DNA from 2 places in the Peribacillus sp. NPDC097895 genome. Region 2 is predicted to be linked to the other one. Evidence: riboswitches for the same ligand, from Rfam matches in the RefSeq annotation. Region 2 holds a riboswitch; the other holds the start of a gene.
The links. Region 2 has a riboswitch for FMN ahead of ribE (riboflavin synthase). Riboswitches for the same ligand answer to the same signal wherever they lie in the genome.

Region 1 (6,807 bases), on a different contig from region 2:
TTCTCACCTTCTTGGCTGTAATTTTATTTTTTTAATTATACTAATAGTGGTCAAATCAAGCTCTTGTTCAATCTCTTTTAATTTGTAAATTACTTTTTCTATTTCCTCTACTCTCAGAACTGTGAGAATATTATTATCAATTTTATATAAAAAACCTTCTAAGCAATATAAAATATCGTTACATGATTTTATTAACAATTCATGTTCCTCATCCAAAAAAAATGGAGGAGCAATAGTCTCTAAAGATTGTACACTAGTCTGTCCTACACGAATGGCATTTTTTAAATCAATACAGTATTGGTCATAATCCGAAACTATACCATCAGCATAAGTAGGATGTACCATATTTGAAATATAAACTAAATTCCCTCCAATTAAATGTATAGTTTGACCATATTTTTTTAAATTTGCTCTCATGTAATCCCCCCTGATTTACTAAATCCTTGGGCGTTTTTCTTAGATAATGTATGCAATCTAAAAAAAAATGTTCAAATAAAAACTGATAAATCCAAGTATCATAAATCCGTATATACATAAACCTGCCTCATAGAGTTTTCTATAGAATTTATTCGTACAGACAGACTATTTAAAATCCGTTTTCTATTGGGGACATCATCTGAAAAGCCCGGAGGAATTATTCGTTAAGCTAACCAACCACCACAAGGTGTACTTCAATTATAATGTTAAAAATAAAGAAAGGGATCTTCCTTTTGAAGATCCTTTTTTCTCTGTTAATAGATGTTATTGATTGATTTTTTGATGAACTAAAGGGGCAGTTTTGATGAAGTAGGATTTTCAGTAAATGCCCAAAAATTATCAGGATGAGAAACTAAATTTGGTTACCTCATCGATATAAGCATCTTTACGCCTGTCCGGGTGATTTTCTGGATACCGTTGTATTTGACGACTGGCCATTTCTCCTTTCGCAATACGTTTATAAGCTCCGATCCTACATGTAAATGGTCCTGTCGGATCTTGAGCAAGCAGCTGATGTGTGAAGCTCTTTGGTACAGTACCGTAAGGCTCCGAAACCTTCTGGATTTCCATTGAGCCTGGCACCTTTGCTTGGAAAATGTATCGCTGTTTTGCAGGGATGTGGGCAAAGGAAGTACACCGAAATTCGCAGCCAGCACGTCCTTTGGTGTGTGAGCGAACCAATCGGTAATAGTGAAGGTGTCGAGCTCTGAGAAATTGCCATCGTCGAAGACGAGCAGAAATTCGCAACCTTCCTCCAGTCCTTGAATCGAACGTGGAATTCCCGCAGGAAAGAACCACAAATCCCGCGTTGACATCGGCTATAAAGTTCCGCCCGTCCTGATTGACCGAGGTGATTCGCGCACTGCCCAAAATCATGTAGGCCCATTCTGATTGCTTATGCCAATGTAACTCACGCCCACCGCCCGTCGTCAGACGCATGTTCACCCCCGCAAGCGTAGTTGCGATCGGCAGCTCTTTACCCGTTATTCACGCGACCAACCTCCTTGATTTTACTGCATATGAGTGTCCGAAAAAGAGTACTTTAAATTGGGCACCGGCCCGGCGTCGGTGGCCGGTGGAACTAGCATGTCGGGGTTCTCAAGGTCCCTCATGACGTCTTGAGGAACGAAATAGGTCGCTCCGGTACCATCGTCCCTTATCAGCTGCGGCACATTTTTATATGAAGTTTGATTCCAGGGGTCGTTTTTTCAAGAGAGATGCCCCCATCATTGGGTATTGTTCTTTAGAGGTATATGTAATTTATATATGACCTAGATTTCAAAGCTATCTCAGTTTCTGTAAAAAGCCCTAGCTCTCGCTAGTATAGAAAAACAAGAAGTGACATTAGAATATCAATTTGCATATGAATAGGTTATAACCTAATAATAGATTGCGGTTTGAAATGAATAATGAATCTAACAATATTTTTGCTTCTGTGATAGTAGCTGTGGGAACAATTTCGGCTGCCGATGGAGCTTCGCCACTGAACTTCATAAATAGTAATTTGCGTTGAAAACCTAAGTTTATGAGGAAACGTCTTACAGGCAGGAGGGAATGCCTTACAAGCAGAAGGGCAAGGGGAAATCATTCATAACCGGGCAGGTTATTGACTTTAAAAAAGAAACAAAACAGAAAATATTCAATACTGGGAACTGGATGCAAGCGTTAAGTGGACTTATTAATGTAGGACACGGAATCGAACTTAATCCCTTCCCTGGCCATTCAGAAAACATGATAGGAAACTTAGTACAGTCTATGGGGGACTCATTACAGGCTATTGGAGGAGTATCTGAATATGGAAACCAGTATGAAGTCTATAGGGAACATAATTATGGTGAGTCATTAGTAGTAACAGGAAGTTGGATACAAGCAATTGGTTCAGTAATATCAGTAATTGGAACAATAAAAGAAGAGACCCAAGGAATACAAATAGAAAGTCAATTAAGGTTTTATGTCGCATTTATTCATTTATGAACCAACAATGTTTAACAATTCCTTTATGTTAATTTAAGAAAACAGTAATCTTATAGTCTAAATTGTTTTCCTTGTTTTTTTATAATTTCTAAGTTAAAATCAAATCAATCTAAGGGAATTCGTATTGGTAGGATTTTAGTAGGAAATTGGATGAGTTTTAAGGTTTTCCGAGGAAATTAGAGGATAAGGAAAAAGCATTCAAATTCCTTAAAACCATTTGGTAAGCCACTAGAAAATACAATCGGATTCACGAGGATACAAAAAATTTTATAGGTCTATCTTCGGGGCGGGGCGCAATTCCCCACCGGCGGTGATGAAGGAAATCTTCTTCTTAGCCCGCGAGCCTTACGGGGCAGGATTTGGTGTGATTCCAAAGCCGACAGTATAGTCTGGATGGGAGAAGATGGAGGTTCCTGAGTGCGTTTCAACAGTCATATGCTGAACGTTTGTTTGATGAAACCTTTAATTTATCCCTTTAATTCGATCGGAATTAAAGGGTTTTTTATTGAACATCAACGATGAAGGAACACTAACCTCTTTTTCAGGTAGATCGGAAAAGAAGGAGAGAGAGCTATGAAAAAGAACAGAGTTAAAAAAACGGTCACGCTGGCCATGATGGGGAGCATTTCTTATTTATTGATGCTTTTGAATTTCCCGTTTCCAGGATTTCCACCTTTTCTGAATGTTGATTTTAGTGACATTCCAGCACTGATGGCGGCTTTGATTTTTGGTCCGATGGCTGGAATCCTAGTTGAATTCCTTAAAAATCTATTGGATTTAGTCATGACAGGTACCCTGACTGCTGTACCGGTTGGGCATATTGCTAACTTTATAGCAGGAGTACTGTTCGTTTTGCCTACTTACTACGTATTTAAAAAAATCAATTCCAAAAAAGGTATGACGTTCGCTTTACTTGCGGGTACAGTTTCAATGGCGGTAGTCATGAGTGTTTTAAACTATTTTGTTTTTTTACCGGCATATACCTTCTTTATGGGATGGGATGCAATGTCGGCGCCCGAGTCAAGAAAGTTCGTAACGACGGCAATTTTACCTTTCAACGTGATTAAAGGCGTGCTTATCACTTCTGTATTCATGCTGTTGTTCATTAAATTGCAGACATGGATCAATAAGCAAACATTATATAAAAATGCTTAATGGCATTGACGATGATACAAAAAAGCCGGATATCCATATCCGGCTTTTTGTTTTTAAAATAAAAGTAATAAAACTTGAGGTGATGAGGATGCTTTGCCTATACGTTTCATACAGCATCAGAACGCAATGGATTTTGGTTGGGGACGATAGTAACTCCCGGCAATACGCATGATAGTCATATCTTAGAGCCTCAGGTTGAACAAGTGATTGATAAAGTCGGAAAAACAGAAGCTGTTGCCGCAGATGCTGCCTACAAAACACTAGCCATTACAAACTATCATTTTGGCAAAGTAATCAAACCGTCTTTACCTTATACACGTCCCCGAACAATAGAAGGATTCATTAGCCAAAAGAAAAAGCCATTCTCGATTGAAAATGGCTTGCCTTTTTATTCGAATTTTAGTGCATCCCCGTCAAATGACTCGTCAGCAACTTTAATAGAATCCGTTGGGCATCCTTCAAATGCGTCCATCATGTCATCTATAAGTACATCTGGAATTTCAACGATTCCTTCGTTATCGTCAAGGGTAACAAATGCAATCCCTTCGTCATCATAATCATATATATCTGGTGCTGCTGCTCCGCAAGCTCCGCATGCGATGCATGTTTCTTTATCCACAATAGTAAATTTAGCCATGAATATAAAACCCCTCCTAAGTTGTTTAACAACTGATAATCTTTTTATTTCAGATTATTATCTCTTTCTTATTGTAAGACCGAATGCCAAACTTTTCAATAGAAATTGTATTGATAATAACTATCAAGAAGCGAATTGTCAATGAAAAACATCGGAATAATTAACTCGATACTTGCCATGGTTCGTCATTTAGTCACAAATTCTTCCTTATCCCCATCAATAATACCGGCGATTTTTGCAGTTTTTTGATACAATGGGATTAATGGTTAAATGAAACAAGGATGTGAGTCCCATGAATAATTATCTACAGGCAATCATTCTATATGCGATAAAAAAATTTCAAGGCGAACGTTCCATTTATGCTATTTACCATATGCTGCAGGGGAAGAAGTCGTCACAAACGATTCAGGATGCCCATTTATTCGGATTAACGAATATATTCGGGACAATACCCCGTTTTACCCGTCAGCAATTGAATCAAAACATTGAATGGTTCCTAAAACATGACTTCATTAAACTAATGGATAAAACCGATGCTTATGAAATTAGTGTACAAGGTGAGAAAATGTTAGTTAGTTTCTTAGAAAACAACCCATTTCCAACGTATTTAAATGGTTGGAAGTATCAAAATATCACCCCTGTATTCTGGGGGAGATTAAATTTACTCATTCAAACCATATCCCATATTGTCCACAACGAAAGACGTTTTTATCCGATACAACAAAATCCTAAAATCCAACATTTCGTTAAGGAATTCTTACATACCAATCGGCAAGACCGAGTGTTGATAGCAACTCATCTATATGAAGAATTGATATCGCTTTTAGAACGGCAAAGCGATCTGAAAAGAGATATTTTCATTTTGAAATTAACTGGGGTAAACAGGATTGGACTTACGTTTGAACAGATTGCAAAAAGGAAAGATGTAGAAGAAGAATATGTTCGCTTTATGTTTCTTGACTCTCTGCATCAAATGCTTGCAGATACGGAAATGGGCAAGGATTATCCTCTTTTAGCCACGTTAATATACGATTGGAAAAGGAGTGGGAATCCCCATTTGACGCAATCTACACAAACGACTTTACGATATATCCAGGAAGGGAAAAATATGTGGGAAATAGCTGAAATCCGCCGATTGAAGGTGAATACCATAGAAGACCATCTAGTCGAAATTGTCCTTTCGGATAATAGTTTTCCAATTGCCGATTATGTGTCGATCGAGGATGAAAGTAAAATAGCTTCAGCGATCAAGGAGCTTGGTACGAAAAAGCTTAAAGCAATCAAACAAATGGTCGATAATAAACAGATAAGCTTTTTCCAAATACGGCTTGTGCTCGCGAAACTAGGTGATGGATGATGAATATAGAAGCTGTCCTAAAAGAAAAATTCGGATTTGATGAATTCCGTCCTGGGCAAAAAGAAGTGATTGAATCATTGATGTCCGGCCGTCACACTTTAGGGATGCTACCCACCGGATCCGGTAAATCATTATGTTATCAGTTGCCCGCATATCTTTTAAATAAGACGGTCTTAATTGTCTCTCCGTTACTTTCTTTAATGCAGGATCAGGCAGATCAGTTGAAAATGAGTGGAGAAAAAAGTGTATTGACCCTGAATTCTTTTTTGACGCTAAATCAAAAAAGAAGTGCGTTCGAACGGTTACATAGTTATCGGTTTATCTTTTTATCTCCTGAAATGCTTAGCCTGGAGGGCGTAATAAAATCCTTGAAATCCATAGATATAGGTTTGTTCGTCATTGATGAAGCGCACTGCATCTCACAATGGGGGTATGATTTCCGTCCAGATTATTTGAATTTAGGTGAAGTGAGGCGTGAACTGAACGATCCGCTAACGCTTGCCCTGACGGCAACTGCTACCATTGAAGTCCGCAGGGACATCGTTGGTAAACTCAACCTTGGCCAAGTCAATGAAACCGTCGCGTCCGTTGATAGGGAAAATATTGGGATACTTGTTGAACGCATGTTCAGCTACGATGAAAAGCAATCTCTTGTACTTGAACTAGTCAGGAAATTCACAGGGAGTGGAATTATATATTTTTCATCAAAAAAAGTAGCTGAAGCAGTCACTCGGTTTTTACAGGAAAATGGGGTGGATAGTGTCAATTATTATCACGGGGGCATGGAACAGGAACAGAGGATGCTCATCCAGCAGCAATTCATTTCCGGTCAGTTGAAAATAATTTGTGCAACGAGTGCCTTTGGCATGGGTGTAAACAAATCGGATGTCAGATATGTTATCCACTTTCACATGCCATCCACGATGGAAGCATATCTTCAGGAAATAGGCAGGGCGGGGCGAGATCGGAAGCAAAGTGTCGCTGTTTTATTATATAGTGATGGAGATGAAGGGCTTCCCATGCATTTGATGGAACAACAATTACCTACGGATATGCAAATAGAGGGGGTTTGTTCGTTCCTAAATGATTCACAAAAGATTCCGGCGAACTTGACTCCATCTGAAAAAGAACAGCTGTCTCTATCCTTTTCTTTGAACGAAATCCAACTTCGTTTTTTTACCCAGCTTATTAAAGGAACGGATAATCC
Region 2 (6,807 bases):
CTTAGCTACAATGCCGCAGCCGACTCCATCTAAATCATTATGTGTAAAGAGATGGTACACACAAACCCCTCCTAATAACTAATAAATTTACTTTTCCCTAAAGATATCAATTTCAATAGCAATCTTTACAATTGTAGCATAATCATATCCGCATATTTTACCATGCTTCCATTCCTCCCTGCTTTTGTTCTTTTTTTTTTTTGAAAAACTCCTAATAATTCGTTATTTACCAGATTTTATATTGAATCAAGTGATTCAATACATGTTTTCATTTATCACCTAAGAAATCACTGCGGAGGTCAACCGAAGCTTGGAAGCAGCCAGTTTGATACAGAAAAGGTCGGAGGATGTCGAATTTGTCATTTGAGGAAATTAAAGGAAACACGCTAGAAGTCATCGATCAAACACATACAATAAATGGTCAGTAAGAACGTTTACTCAAAAAAATCCGCAGGGATGTTCTTCCCTGCGGATTTCCTGTATAAAATTACTGTTCAATCAATTTTCCAAGGTTCGCCATTTCAATCGCACTAACGGCCGCTTCATAGCCTTTGTTACCAGATTTTGTACCGGCACGTTCGATGGCTTGCTCGATATTCTCAGTTGTCAACAAACCGAAGATAACTGGTACACCTGTGTCCAAAGAAACGGCAGCCATTCCTTTAGCTGCTTCATTGCAGACATAATCATAATGTGTAGTGGAACCCCTGATTACCGTTCCAAGACCGATCACTGCATCATATTTGCCTGTATTCACAAGTTTCTTCGCAATTAATGGAAGTTCAAAAGCACCCGGTACCCAAGCAATGTCAACATCATTTTCATCCACACCATGTCGCTTAAGTCCGTCCAATGCTCCGCCTAAAAGCTTGCTTGTGATAAACTCATTAAATCTTCCTACAACGATACCAACTTTCAATCCTGATCCGATTAATTGTGCTTCAATAATTTTCCCCATGTCCAATTCCTCCTAGTTTTTAATAAATATCTTTTTTTCATGTGTAGATTTCATTGCGCAAAAATCATCCCTTACGCATTCGGGATGTTCAGTTCAAGTTCCTGTTTCCCGCTTGTATCGCTTTGTTTAAGGTAACGAATCAAATCGGCTATCGTGATGAATTTCAGGTTGAATTTCTCAGCGATGACTTCTAAATCTGATACACGTGCCATCGATCCATCTTCATTCATGATCTCACATATGACACCAGCTGGAGCGGCTCCGCATAACTTTGCCAAATCCACCGATGCCTCCGTATGCCCTGCCCTCCTTAATACGCCGCCTTCTTTAGCGACGATCGGAAAAGTGTGACCAGGTCTTTGAAAATCTTCAGCGACAGAATCTTCTTTAAGAAGTTCAAGAATGGTCAAGGACCGTTCAAAAGCACTGATTCCTGTAGAAGTGCTTTTATGATCGACACTTACCGTAAACGCAGTGCCATGATGGTCGGTATTTTCTCCTACCATTGGATGCAGGTTCAATTTTCCCGCCAGATCTTCAGTAATGGTTGTACAAATCAAGCCTCGCCCATGAGTCGCCATGAAATTAATCGCTTCCGGTGTTGCCTTTTCAGCCAACACAACAAAATCCCCTTCATTTTCACGGTCTTCATCATCGGATACGATTACTACCTTGCCAGCTTTCAAATCTTCGATCGCTTCTTCAATTGTATGGAACATCATTACACCGCCCTTTTATTAGAATCCGTGCTCTGCCAAAAACTCTAAATTCATCCCTGGTTTTGAGTCGCCTTTTTTCATTTGATGTATAATATATTTCCCTATCATGTCGTTTTCAATGTTAACGATATCGCCAGCCGCCTTTTGCCCCAATATGGTGTCCTGATGAGTCAAGGGGATCAGTGAAACAGTCAAAAGGTTTCTTTCGATCCCAAATATCGTCAAGCTCGTTCCATCAATGGCAACGGACCCTTTCGGAATGCAAAAGCTACTGAGCCCTTCTTCCAATTGGATTACATAATAGACGGCATTTTCTTTACGCTCTTTTTTTATGATTGTTCCTGTTCCGTCAATATGGCCTGAAACAAAATGACCGCCAAACCTTCCCTGTGCACTCATGGCTCGTTCGAGATTTACAGGTGATCCCAATTTTAACGTCCGGATCGAGGAAGCTTTGACCGTTTCCGGCATTACGTCCACCGTAAACAAACTTTTCGTGAAGGATGTTACCGTTAAGCAGACCCCGTTAACTGATATACTATCCCCGAGATGAACATCTTCAAGGATTTTCTCAGAACGAATCGCCAACTCCATACTGCTTGTTCCTTTTTTTAAGGAATGGACGTTACCGATATCCTCAATGATTCCTGTAAACATATTTTTCCCCCTTTTATAAAAATATAAAAAACCCCTTAGGAATGACCTAAGGAGTTAGCAGGAGAAATGAGTGAAAAAAATTGTATACCTAAAAAGCCCAATATTTTCATTTTTGAAAAATTAGGCACACGTATACACTTGGGTTTCACACGTCCTTCTCCCATCCAGACTTTACTGTCGGCTTTGGAATTTCACCAAATCCTGCCTTTATCAGGCTCGCGGGCTTAGAATTTCTTCATCACCGCCGGTTGGGATTTTCACCCGACCCCGAAGGACTAAAATAATATGAATCTTTGAATATTTTAACACCATAAAGTGAAGATGTAAAATTTCTAACCTTAAATGGTTCAATTGTTACAGGAACTTCCTCTCTTTATGAAAAAATGACCTTCACGCACCCCTGATGTGCTCCAAAAAGTGTGGAATAAGGTAAACGGAATCACAAATCATACAAGGAGAAAGCCCATGCTTATTTCCATCATCAATTTGATTTTCTATCTATTCGTCGTCACAATGAATTTTTCAGCCAATTTCCTGCCACTGAACGGCCAAACATCAGGAGAGATTTCCGATAAACTGGATGTACTTTTCACTCCTGCCGGTTATGTATTTTCCATATGGGGCTTCATTTACTTTTTACTCGCCATCTGGGTATTCAGGCGGTTTTTTAGTAAACATCAAAACAGCCCTGCTTATAAGGCATCATTCCCTTGGTTTGCTTTAAGCTGTGCACTCAATGGCGCTTGGCTTTTGGCTTGGCACTATGAACACTTTTTGTTATCCGTATTCATTATCATTGCTCTGTTGACTACTTTAATGGTCATTTATACAAGCATTAAAAAAGTGGAGCACACCACTTTCGACCTATTTCCATTTTCCGTTTATACAGGCTGGGTAAGTGTTGCAACCATCGCTGACATTGCTTATTACCTCACCTATATCGAATGGGATGGCTTTGGGGTTTCCAGTGTAGCTTGGACGATCGTCTTGCTGATTGCAGCAACAATCCTGGCCTTTGTCTTTGCAGGTAAAAACCGGGATTGGTGCTATCCTCTCGTATTCGTTTGGGCGTTCATAGGCATCGGGACACGAAATGGTGCTCCCTACCCGGTAATCTCAGACATTTCCTTTATCCTGGCTGCTATCACCTTTATCATAGCCATCACCATTTTCATTAAGAATAGAAGGAACTGCAAAGGAAATATGGTGGCCTAAAACGCTTGCTTGAGATCGTGCCAAACATCCTGCCAAGCTTCAAGGCCGACTGAGAGACGGACCAGCTGGTCACTGATGCCCATTTGCTGTCGCGATTCTTCAGGGACGGCCGAGTGCGTCATTGTGGCGGGATGTTGAATCAATGTTTCGGCATCCCCTAGGCTGACGGCAATTTTGATTAGTTTCAATTTATTGAGAAATTCCTGCGCATCCTTTTTTGTGCCATGCAATTCGAAAGAGATAAGGCCGCCGCCATGTTTCATTTGTTTTTGCATGATATGATGATCCGTTGATGCTTCATCCCCAGGATAGTATACCTTTTTCACCTTTGGATGCTTCTTCAGTTCGCGAAAAATCTCCATTGCATTGGCGGAATGCCGATCCATCCTGACAGGTAAGGTCTTCAACCCTCGCAATAGTAACCAGGCATCAAATGGTGAAATGATACCACCAATATCTTTTTGTGTCGTGCCTGCTACCTGATTCATAAAATCCTTCTTACCTACGACTAGACCCGCGACAACATCCCCATGCCCGCAAAGATATTTCGTAGCGCTATGAAGAACGATATCACAGCCATATTCAAGCGGTCTTTGTAAGTATGGTGTCGAAAATGTATTATCGACTACGACCGTCACATTATATTCCTTCGCAACTCTTACTACCATCTGTAAATCAATCATTTTCATCGTTGGATTGATTGGGGTTTCCACATAAATGCAGGTCGTTTCCGGCCGCATCATTTTCCTTACCTGTTCCTCTGTGTCCATTTCACAGAAATCATGAGCGATGCGATATTTATTTTTCATTAATTGCAGAAGGCCAAACGTACAGCCGTATAGTCCCTGCGAACAAAGGATATGGTCATCTGTTTTAGTTAAAGCAAAAAGTACTGCCGAGACTGCAGCCATACCTGAACCGAAAGCAAGCCCCGCTTCCCCACCCTCCAAACCGGCAATCTTTTCTTCAAGTACCTGTACCGTTGGATTCCCAAGGCGTGAGTATATATAGCCATCCTCCAAACCGGCAAAACGCCTTTCTCCTTGCTCCGCCGTTTCGAAAGTGAAAGTTGAGGTTTGGAATAGGGGTGTAGTCAAGCTTCCTAAGTGCTCCTTGGAGTCATATCCTCCATGAATGACTGCCGTTTCAAATTGTTTATATTTTTCTGCCATATTGTCTCCTCCTATCCTGTGTCTATTTCTATTTTATGTCAGAAAACTCTATAAAGGAAGCGTTTTCATTTACGGATCATGCCTATTATCACGGCTACCTCTTGCTGGATGAACCTGTTCATTGGTACGTTGCAGTGGAGAATCATTCAATTTCACTTCATTTTTTTGGTTAACTGGGAATCTGATCATGTTCAGCCGGCCAAAAATGGCGGGTGGAGCGGATGCTGCAAAATAAGCGTCCAGTTATATGTAAAGTGGAGGAGTTCGGGGACAATATTCACATACTAGATGCCTTGTCTTTCCTTAACCTTTTTCCTATTGATAAAAAAAGAGACAGCCGCCTCGGCCATCCCTTTTCCAAGCAATTATTCGTCGTCTACGATGTTTCCACCATAGAAGGTTACTCTCGTTAATGGTATCTCCAATTCACGTGCCATTTTTTTCAACTCGCGCTCTTCTCTTTCCGTTACAATCGAAATAACGGTGCCATCTGCACCCGCGCGCCCTGTTCTTCCAGATCTATGGATATATTGGTCGATGTTATCAGCCATATCAATATGAACGACCGCAGTAAGACCTTTAATATCAAGTCCCCGTGCCGCTACATCCGTTGCCATCAACATCGGAGATTTTCCGGAACGAAGCTTGCGCAGCGCTTTCTCACGGTCGACTTTATTGGATTCGCCATGTAGGACGCCCATTTCAATCCCTTTATAGCCAAGCTTTTCATGTAAGACGCTTAGCTCTGCAATATCGTTCAGGAAGGCAAGGGCTTTGACATCTTTTAATCTCGTGATTTTTTCAAGAATCTTTGACTTTTCCCGTCTCTCTACAACAAAGTAAAGATGGTCCACTTTTGATTCCATTTTTTCATGCTTATCGACCTTGATCATTTCCGGTTCATTCATGAATCCGCGGGCCGCTTTTTCCGTTTCCTCTGGCAGAGTCGCTGAAAACACCATGATTTGTCGATCTTTTAGCGTTGTTTTGATGATATTATTGATCGTACCCATATGCTCTGGAGTAATCAATTGGTCGCCTTCATCAAGTACAATCGTCTTTACTTCATGCATCTTCAATTTCTTTTGGGCAATCAATTCGTAAATCCGTCCTGGCGTCCCAGCAATGACCTGTGGATGCTTCTTCAGTTTGTCCAGCTGCCTTTTTACATTAGCACCGCCGATGAATGCTGCACCTGTTATGCCGCTCCCCTCTGACCAAATACGAATTTCTTCATTGATTTGCATGACCAGTTCACGGGATGATGCCAAAATCAAAGCTTGTGGTGATTTTTTATCAGGATCTATTTTTTCTAGCAATGGCAGTAAATAAGCTAATGTTTTTCCCGTTCCAGTCGGTGATTCAGCCATGATGTCTTTTCCTTCAACAATCACGGGAATCGCTTTCGTTTGAATCGGTGTAAGTTGTCCAAACCCGGACTTTTTCCAAACATCTTGGATAAATGATTTTCTATCGTTCACTAATGCAGGTAATTCGCTCATATCGTTCTCCTTTAATATAAAACTTTTCCTATCTTTCATAGTACCATTTATTCTTATCCAGTAGCCAACGGAATACGAATTGTAACCGTCGTCCCTTTGTTAATCTCACTTTCAAAATGCATCTCCCCATCAAGCCGATGGACGATCTTCCTGCAAATTGCAAGCCCGATCCCTGTGCCCTTTTCCTTCGTGGAATAAAAGGGTTCACCAATCCGTTCAAGGCGCTCGGGTACCATGCCTATGCCATTATCACTAACGCTGACTACAGCGTGATCATCGATGATTTGCAGGGATATATCAATTTTCCCATTATCGACAATCGCTTCAATGCTGTTTTTTACAATATTGATGATGAGTTGTTTAAGTTCAATTGAATCAGCCATAACATAAATCGGCTCGGCGGTTTTAACCCTCAACCCCATCTCGATATTATTCAAATTCGTCTCTGCTTTCATCAGCGTGAAGACCTGTTGTAAACTGTCGGCAAAATCGATCCTTCGGAAAGCTACATCCTGTTTCTTCCCAAGAACCAGCAGTTCACCTGAGATAATATTAATTCGGTCAATTTCCTCCAACATGATTTC

Region 1: another riboswitch for FMN. It lies ahead of ACQKMH_RS05310 (ECF transporter S component); the one in region 2 lies ahead of ribE (riboflavin synthase).

What each region holds. Positions count from the first base shown of each region.
Region 1 covers NZ_JBNNSH010000001.1:1,104,346-1,111,152, forward strand. Annotated here, with positions in the region: gene ACQKMH_RS05295 (hypothetical protein) at 4-417, opposite strand; partial or broken gene ACQKMH_RS05300 (cupin domain-containing protein) at 970-1,589, opposite strand; gene ACQKMH_RS05305 (DUF6944 family repetitive protein) at 2,032-2,451, shown strand; FMN riboswitch at 2,725-2,860, shown strand; gene ACQKMH_RS05310 (ECF transporter S component) at 3,025-3,606, shown strand; partial or broken gene ACQKMH_RS05315 (transposase) at 3,699-3,947, shown strand; gene ACQKMH_RS05320 (ferredoxin) at 3,995-4,243, opposite strand; gene ACQKMH_RS05325 (helix-turn-helix domain-containing protein) at 4,536-5,600, shown strand; gene ACQKMH_RS05330 (RecQ family ATP-dependent DNA helicase) at 5,600-6,807, shown strand, end outside.
Region 2 covers NZ_JBNNSH010000006.1:154,171-160,977, reverse strand. Annotated here, with positions in the region: gene ACQKMH_RS23275 (DHH family phosphoesterase) at 1-60, opposite strand, end outside; gene ribH (6,7-dimethyl-8-ribityllumazine synthase) at 488-958, opposite strand; partial or broken gene ribB (3,4-dihydroxy-2-butanone-4-phosphate synthase) at 1,039-1,677, opposite strand; gene ribE (riboflavin synthase) at 1,696-2,334, opposite strand; FMN riboswitch at 2,483-2,613, opposite strand; gene ACQKMH_RS23255 (TspO/MBR family protein) at 2,800-3,549, shown strand; gene megL (methionine gamma-lyase) at 3,546-4,721, opposite strand; gene ACQKMH_RS23245 (DEAD/DEAH box helicase) at 5,087-6,223, opposite strand; gene ACQKMH_RS23240 (ATP-binding protein) at 6,277-6,807, opposite strand, start outside.